2 regions of the Bradyrhizobium sp. P3_C3 genome follow, and region 2 is predicted to be linked to the other one. Evidence: riboswitches for the same ligand, from Rfam matches in the RefSeq annotation. Region 2 holds a riboswitch; the other holds the start of a gene.

Region 1 (4,208 bases), on a different contig from region 2:
CAAGGCGGGTGATGACACCGAATATGAGGTCAGAGTTCGCTTCATCTCACGCCGTATGTGCCTTGTAGGCGGCCTCATCCATGAGGCCGCCGAGCTCGCTCTTGTCGGCAATTCTGATCTTGAAGAACCACGCCTTGCCTTGCGCGTCCGAGTTCACCAGCGCCGGCTCGGCGGCGAGCGCGTCGTTGGTCTCGAGCACTTCGCCCGTAACAGGCGCGTAGACGTCGGAGGCGGCCTTCACCGACTCCACGACGGCGGCGGCTTCGGCCTTCTTCAGCGCACGGCCGGCTTTGGGCAGCTCGACGAACACGACGTCGCCGAGCTGGGACTGCGCGTAGTCGGTGATGCCGACGGTGGCGACGTCGCCGTCGATGGCCAGCCATTCGTGGTCGGAGGTGTACAGCGTCGTGGTCATTGTCTTGTCCTCAGCGTTTGTAGGTGTTTTTCACGAAAGGCATGGCGGCGACCGTGAGCGGCAGCCGCTGGCCGCGCACCTCGGCGAACAGTTTTGTATCGAGCGCGCTCGATGCCGTGGGCACGTAGCCCATCGCGACCGGCGCATTCAGGCTCGGGCCGAAGCCGCCCGAGGTGACCTTTCCGATCGGCTCGCCGCCGGCGTCATCCGCAAACAGCAGCGCGCCCTCGCGCACCGGCGCGCGGCCTTCCGTACGCAGGCCGACGCGGCGGCGGCTTGCGCCGTTATCGAAATGAGCGAGGATCGCATCAGTGCCGGGAAAGCCGCCGGTGCGCGCGCCGCCGCTGCGGCGACTCTTCTGCACCGACCATTCCAGCGCGGCCTCGACCGGCGTGGTGGCGGTGTCGATGTCGTGGCCGTAGAGGCAGAGCCCGGCTTCCAGCCGCAGGCTGTCGCGGGCCCCTAAGCCGATCGGCATCACATCGGGATTGTCCAGCAGCGTTTTGGCGAGGCGCTCGGCATCGGCCGCGGGGACCGAAATCTCGAACCCGTCCTCGCCGGTGTAGCCGGAGCGCGAGACGAAGCAGTCGAGGCCGGCGACCTTGTGCGGGCCGGCATCCATGAACTTCATGGCGGGCGCCTCTGCACACAATTTCGCCAGCACCGCTTCCGCCTTCGGGCCCTGCAGCGCGATCAGGGCGCGGTCTTGAAGCGAATCGATGATGCAGTCGTCCGAGAGATGCGCGCGCAGATGCGCCTCGTCCGCTTCCTTGCAGGCGGCGTTGACGACCAGGAACAGGTGATCGCCGAAATTGGCGACCATCAGATCGTCGAGAATGCCGCCGTCCGGATTGGTGAACTGGGCATAGCGCTGCCGTCCCGGGGCGATCGCCACGATATCCTGCGGCACCAGCCGTTCCAGCGCGCGGGCGGCGTCCTCGACCTTGCCCGACTTCGGCCGGAGCGCGAGCTGGCCCATATGGGAGACGTCGAACAGGCCGGCGGAGGAACGGGTATGGAGGTGCTCTTTCAGGACGCCCGCGGGGTACTGAACGGGCATGTCATAGCCCGCGAACGGCACCATCTTGCCGCCGAGGGAGACATGAAGCCCGTGAAGGGGCGTACGTTTGAGGGAATCTTGGTCGTGGCGCGCAAGCATTACGGGGCCCTCGGCGGTTCCCCGGGGACGATTCCCCGATGGACACCAGTCGAAGCCCCATCTGTCGCTGTGCCTGAGAGTATTATCCCGTCGGCGGACGCAGTCCGGGCCAACCCTTATGAAAAGGTATTTGCCCGTCGGCGCCTCTTTCCAGATGTCGTCAAAGCCACGCGGTCCTTTTGCCTGAGAGTTTCCGGGGCGGTTGCTCCTTCGGCGCCGGCACCAAAGCCGGTCTCTCCCGACGTGGCCGTACGATACAGATGGGTACAGACCACAGGCCGGCCAAGCCTGTCAACGCGCACCTGGCGGCTTTCAACGGGATTGCAAACGGGATTGCGCGCCTGCGGCAACTCACTGATCTCCTTGCACAGTTTCTGGACAGCGCAGCTGGCCTTGTCTAAAAGCGCTTTGACCCGCAGATATCAGCCCAAATGCCCGGTTTGGATGGCGTATCGCGGGTCCAAGCACACCCGATTGGATGAACATGAGCGGCGTCAACGAGATCAGGTCGACCTTTCTGAACTTCTTTGCCGAGAACGGCCACGAGATCGTGTCGTCCTCGCCATTGGTGCCGCGCAACGATCCCACGCTGATGTTCACCAATGCCGGCATGGTGCAGTTCAAGAACGTCTTCACCGGCGTCGAGAAGCGGCCCTATCAGCGCGCCACCACGTCGCAGAAATGCGTGCGCGCCGGCGGCAAGCACAACGACCTCGACAATGTCGGCTACACCGCGCGCCATCTCACCTTCTTCGAGATGCTCGGCAATTTCTCGTTCGGCGACTATTTCAAGGAGCGCGCGATCGAGCTGGCCTGGACCCTGATCACGCGGGAGTTCGGGCTCAAGAAGGACAAGCTGCTCGTCACCGTCTACCACACCGACGACGAGGCGGCCGGGCTGTGGAAGAAGATCGCGGGCTTCTCCGACGACCGCATCATCCGCATCCCGACCTCGGACAATTTCTGGGCGATGGGCGACACCGGGCCGTGCGGCCCGTGCTCGGAGATCTTCATCGACCGCGGCGACCACATCTGGGGCGGACCTCCGGGCTCGCCGGAAGAGGATGGCGATCGCTTCCTCGAATTCTGGAATCTCGTGTTCATGCAATACGAGCAGGTGACGAAGGAGGAGCGCGTGGATCTGCCGCGTCCCTCGATCGACACCGGCATGGGGCTGGAGCGCATGGCCAGCATCATGCAGGGCGTCGACAGCGTGTTCGAGACCGATCTGTTCCGCCATCTGATCGATGCGACGTCGTCGGCGCTCGGCGCCGGGCCGAACGAGCAGACCGTGGCCTCGTTCCGCGTCATTGCCGACCATTTGCGTTCCTCGGCCTTCCTGGTCGCGGATGGCGTGCTGCCCTCCAACGAGGGCCGCGGCTATGTGCTGCGCCGGATCATGCGCCGCGCGATGCGCCATGCGCAGCTGCTGGGTGCCAAAGAGCCGCTGATGCATCGCCTGGTCTGGGCGCTGGTCCGCGAGATGGGCCAGGCCTATCCCGACCTGATGCGCGCGGAGAATCTGATCGAGGAAACGCTGCGGCTGGAAGAGACCCGCTTCCGCAAGACGCTGGTGCGCGGCCTTGCCATCCTCGACGAGAAGAGCGCGTCCCTGAAGAAGGGCGACATGTTTGACGGCGACGTCGCCTTCACGCTGTACGACACCTACGGTTTCCCGCTCGACCTGACCCAGGACGCACTGAAATCGCGCGGCATCGGCGTCGACCAGGCCTCCTTCACCGACGCGATGGAGCGCCAGAAGGCCAAGGCGCGCGAGTCCTGGAAGGGTTCGGGCGAGGCGGCTTCCGAAGCGATCTGGTTCCCGCTGCGCGAGAAGCTCGGGGCCACCGAATTCCTCGGCTATGAGACCGAGAGTGCCGAAGGCGTGGTCTCCGCGCTGGTGAAGGACGGCCAGGAAACCGCGAGCCTCAAGGCCGGCGAGACCGGCGCGATCGTGCTCAACCAGACGCCGTTCTACGCGGAATCAGGCGGTCAGGTCGGCGACACCGGCGTGCTCAGCGGCGAGGGCGGCATCAAGTTCCGCGTCACCGACACGCAGAAGAAGCTCGGCGATCTCTTCGTTCACGTCGGCACCGTGGAGAGCGGCGAGCTGAAGCTCGGCACCGCGCTGCAGCTCGAGGTCGATCACGGCAGGCGTTCCTCGATCCGCGCGCACCATTCGGCAACGCATCTCATCCACGAGGCGCTGCGCCAGGTGCTCGGCGACCACATCGCCCAGCGCGGCTCGATGGTCGCGCCGGATCGTTTGCGTTTCGACTTCGTGCATCCGAAGCCGATCACGGCGGAAGAGCTTGCCCGCGTCGAGGACATCGCCAACGACGTGGTGCTGGAGAACGACGAAGTCACGACACGCGTGATGGGAGTCGATGAAGCGCGCGAGGCCGGCGCGCGCGCGCTGTTCGGCGAAAAGTATGGCGACGAGGTCCGCGTCGTCTCGATGGGCCGGACCGCGCGGGAGCGCGGCACCAACGCGCTCGGCTGGTCCGTCGAGCTCTGCGGCGGCACCCATGTGAAGCGCACCGGCGACATCGGCCTGATCACGCTGACCGGCGAGAGCGCGGTCGCCTCCGGCGTGCGCCGCATCGAGGCGCTGACCGGCAACTACGCGCGCAG
Region 2 (4,208 bases):
ATCTTCATGACTGGCAGGTTGGAGATCAGCGACGTTCCGAGATCGCCGTGCAGCAGCTTGTTCACCCAGGTGATGAATTGCACGATCAGCGGTTCGTTGAGGCCGAGCGAGTCGCGGATGCGTTCCAGCCGTTCCGGCGTGGCGTTATCGCCGGCGAGAATGGCGGCGGGATCGCCCGGCGTCAGCCGCAGCAGCAGGAAGACGAACAGCGCGACGACGCCCATCACGGGCACCGCGGCCAGAACGCGGCGAATGAGATAACCTAGCATGCACCTATCTCCGGCTGCGGAACTTGTGGGGCCGAGAGGCCCCTGTGGAATCGGTTCTGTCTATCATGCACGCCTGTCACTCGGGCTGGAAAGCCGGCCGGAGAAGCCGACCTTTCGGGGCAAATTGTGTGCCAAGGGCAGGGCGGTCGCAAGAGGCCGCCGAGCCTCCGATATCGGCCACTCAGGATGCATGGCGGAACTCGCGCTCAACCCTGAGTGAGGGTGCGGTCGGCGGTGCGTTGAGCCCGCGCCAGCCGTCGATGGTCCCGGCAATCATCTGCGCGGTCGCCGCCGACAAGGTCCAGCCGAGATGGCCGTGACCGGTGTTGAAGAACACGCCCGGCATCCGTCCTGCGCGCACCACGGGCATCATGTTCGGCATCATCGGCCGCAGCCCGGCCCAAGGCACGACCTTGGACGTTTCGACGCCGGGGAAGTTGCTGCGCACCCAGTCGACCAGCGGCTGCACGCGGTCGGCGCGGATGTCGCGGTTGAAGTCGTTGAATTCGGCGGTGCCTGCGACGCGGAAACGATCGGCGCCGAGCCGGCTGGTGACGATCTTGGCGGCTTCGTCGAGCAGGCTCACGGTCGGCGTCGCATTGCGGCTTGCGGCAGTGTCGAGCTGAACGGTGATCGAATAGCCCTTCACCGGATAGACGTTGACGCGCTCGTCGAGGAGGGCGGCGAAGTGGCGGCTGGCCACACCGGCGCAGACCACGACGCCATCCGCCTTCAGCATGCCGCGCGCGGATGCGACAGCATCACTGGCCGAAAGATCAGCCCAGCCGATGACAAAGCCGCCACCTGCCTGGGCAATGGAATCGATGTTGGCTTCGTGGATAAAGGTCGCGCCGCGCCGCTTGCAGGCTTCCGCAAGTCCGCGCGTGAACTTGTGGATATCGCCGGTCGCATCCGACGGCGTGTAGAAGCCGCCAAAATAGTCCTTGCGCAGCGTCGGCTCGATGGCGCGGATCTCCTCCGGCGTCACCGGGCGGCGATCGAGCCCGCCTTCCTTCAGCAGCGCATTGACCTGCAGGCCGGATTCAAAACCCCTCTTGTCGTGATAGATGTGCAGGATGCCGCGGCGTTCGAGATCGAAGTCGATGCCTTCGCGCTCCGCGATCTCGAACAGATGCTTGCGGGCTTCGATCGCGAGCCGCGTGGTCTGAACCGTGTTGGCGCGGTAGTTGCCGATATTGGCGACGAACTCGCTCATCCACGAATATTTGTGCCAGTTCGGCCGCGGGTTCATCAGCAGCGGCGCATCGCGCCGGAACATCCAGCGCAGGCCTTTCAGGATCGTGGCGGTGCTGTTCCACACTTCGGCATTGCTGGCGGAGAGCTGTCCGCCGTTGGCGAAGGACGTCTCCATCGCGGCGTAGCGGTGCTTGTCGAGCACCGTCACCTTGTATCCGCGTTCGAGCAGGGCATAGGCGGTCGTTACGCCGGTGATGCCGGCGCCGATGATGGCGATATGGGTCATGGCAGGTTCGGGGCTCCCGTGAGTTAGAGTCGGCTAACCGCCGGCCAAAGGCCGTTGGCGGCGCCCCATCTGTCACGGTTACCTGAGAGCTTGATCCGGCGCGGACCTCGGCGAGGTCAGCTCCGGACTATCCCCTTCGGTGGACGTCACGACCACATTGGCCGTGCCGCCTCTCTCCAGATCGTCCTGACGATACGGTCCTTTTGCCTGAGAGTTTCCGGGGCGGTTGCTCCGTCGGCGCCGCAACGAAAGCCTGAACTCTCGTTGCGATCTCTCCCGCATCGTCGCGTGGACAATCGAGCAGTACGATGCGCCTCATTTTTAGACAAGGCTAAATTTAAACCGCGACTGCCAACGCATTGTGCAGTGCGAAGTTGATTCAATTTACTCCAGGGTCGCCAGCAGGCCCGCCATAAGGCGCCCGCGTTCAACCAGGCTCTCGACCTCGATGAATTCTTCCAGCGTGTGGCCGTTGCCGCCACGCACGCCGAGGCCGTCGAGCGTCGGGATGCCCATCGCGCCGGTAAAGTTGCCGTCGGAGCCGCCGCCGGAGCTCGCATGCGGCAGCTCAGTGCCGAGCGATTTGGCGATGCCGCGCGCCTTTTCATACAGCGCCATGGTGCCGGCATCGGGCTCCCATACGGGGCGCGTGACGCCGCGCGTCACCTTGAACGTGACATCATTGGACGTGCCCGACAACGCCAGCATCCGCTCGACGCCGCGGTCGAGATCGGCCTGGCGCTTGGCCATGGACAGCGCCTCGCCGGTGGCGGTCGTGGCAACGCAATTGACCCATTGTCCGCCGTGCACGACGCCGACCGAGAAGGTGCAGTCCTCCGTCGTCATCGCGTCGATGGCGAGGATCTGCCGCGCCATCTCGCGGATCGCCGAGCGTCCGGCCGACAATGTCGCGCCGGCATGGCTCGGCCGGCCCGTCGCTTCCAGATTGAAACGCGCGATGGCGTAACGTCCGGTGGTGACACCGTTGTCGGCGCGGCCCGGTTCGGGCACCAGCACATATTTGTTGCGCGCGGCCTCCGCCTCGATGATGTCGCGCGTCGAGGGCGTGCCGACTTCCTCGTCGGGCGTAAACAGCACCGTGATCGGCAACGGCGTGGTGAAGGAAGCACGTGCCAGCTGCCGGATCGCTTCCAGCGAGAGATAGTTGCCGCCCTTCATGTCGTAGATGCCGGGGCCGTAGCACTTGTTGCCCTCACGCCGCCATTTCAGCTTCTCGATGGTGCCGACCGGGTGGACGGTATCCATGTGGCCGGCGATCAGGATGCCCGGCTCGCCCTGCTTCGGATGCGGGAAGCGCGCGCGGATCACGCCGCCGAAGCCCTGTCGGCCGCCGATGCGTTCGATCGTCGCACCCATGATCGCCATATCCCGCGCTGCGATATCGAGCATGCGGTTGACGGCACCCGCGTCCCAGGTCGGGCTCTCGCATTCCACCCAGGTGCGCAGGCCCTCGAGCATCGCCTCGGAATCGAAGGGAAGATTGGCTGGATTCATCTTAATGTCTCTCAAGCTTCGAAAGATGGAACGCGCATTGCATTGGCGCGGACGGGACTGGCGGAAAGCGTTGTAGAGCCAAACCGATCTTTGTGGAGCCCGTGGGCGCGCCGCTTGGGGCTGCAGCGAAACCGGATTGACGCGCTCAACACTGTCTGCAAGTCTCGAAAGACAAAGGCATCGCATGAGGTTAGTTCGCCTAAAGAACGAACCGAATGCTCAACCAATAACCTGCCTTTGAACAGTTTCACGTCAGGAGAAACTTTTATGTTGAGCTTGATGCGCCGGGGGCGTCGCGCGTTCGCCTCCACACTTGCGCTATCGGTCGTTGCGCTTTCGACGGCGATGGCCTCGCCGGTACTTGCCGCCGCCAGCAAGACCATCACTGCGGTGATGCATTCGGATCTGCGCATCATCGATCCGATTTTCACCACCGCCTACATCACGCGTGACCATGGCTACATGGTCTACGACACGCTGATCGCGACGGACTCGAACTTCAAGATCCAGCCGCAGATGGCGGACTGGAAGATCTCCGACGACAAGCTCACCTACACCTTCACGCTGCGCGACGGCCTGAAGTGGCACGACGGTACGCCGGTGACGGCGGAAGACTGCGCCGCTTCGCTGAAGCGCTGGGCCGCGGTCGACGGCATGGGCCAGCAGATGATGCAGTTTACTGCGAGCATCGAGGCGACCGACCCCAAGACGATCACGCTGAAGCTGAAGGAGCCCTACGGCCTCGTGCTCGAATCCATCGGCAAGCCGTCCTCGCGCGTCGCCTTCATGATGCCGAAGCGTCTCGCCGAAACGCCGCCGGACAAGCAGATCCCCGAGCAGATCGGCTCCGGCCCGTTCAAGTTCGTGCAGGGCGAATTCCAGCCCGGCGTGAAGGCGGTGTACGTCAAGAACACCGACTACGTGCCGCGCAAGGAGGCGTC

The links. A riboswitch is a leader RNA that binds a small molecule or an ion and turns the genes downstream of it on or off. The one in region 2 is predicted to bind glycine.
Region 1: linked by a shared signal. The riboswitch ahead of gcvT (glycine cleavage system aminomethyltransferase GcvT) and the one ahead of AC1DW2_RS01975 (D-amino acid dehydrogenase) in region 2 are both predicted to bind glycine.

Annotation. Positions count from the first base shown of each region.
Region 1 is NZ_JBFUGY010000020.1:91,650-95,857, forward strand. It holds gene gcvH (glycine cleavage system protein GcvH) at 47-415, opposite strand; gene gcvT (glycine cleavage system aminomethyltransferase GcvT) at 426-1,574, opposite strand; glycine riboswitch at 1,737-1,825, opposite strand; gene alaS (alanine--tRNA ligase) at 2,059-4,208, shown strand, end outside.
Region 2 is NZ_JBFUGY010000001.1:355,528-359,735, reverse strand. It holds gene AC1DW2_RS01980 (ABC transporter permease) at 1-269, opposite strand, end outside; gene AC1DW2_RS01975 (D-amino acid dehydrogenase) at 451-1,752, opposite strand; glycine riboswitch at 1,820-1,934, opposite strand; glycine riboswitch at 1,938-2,041, opposite strand; gene AC1DW2_RS01970 (M20/M25/M40 family metallo-hydrolase) at 2,137-3,267, opposite strand; gene AC1DW2_RS01965 (ABC transporter substrate-binding protein) at 3,535-4,208, shown strand, end outside.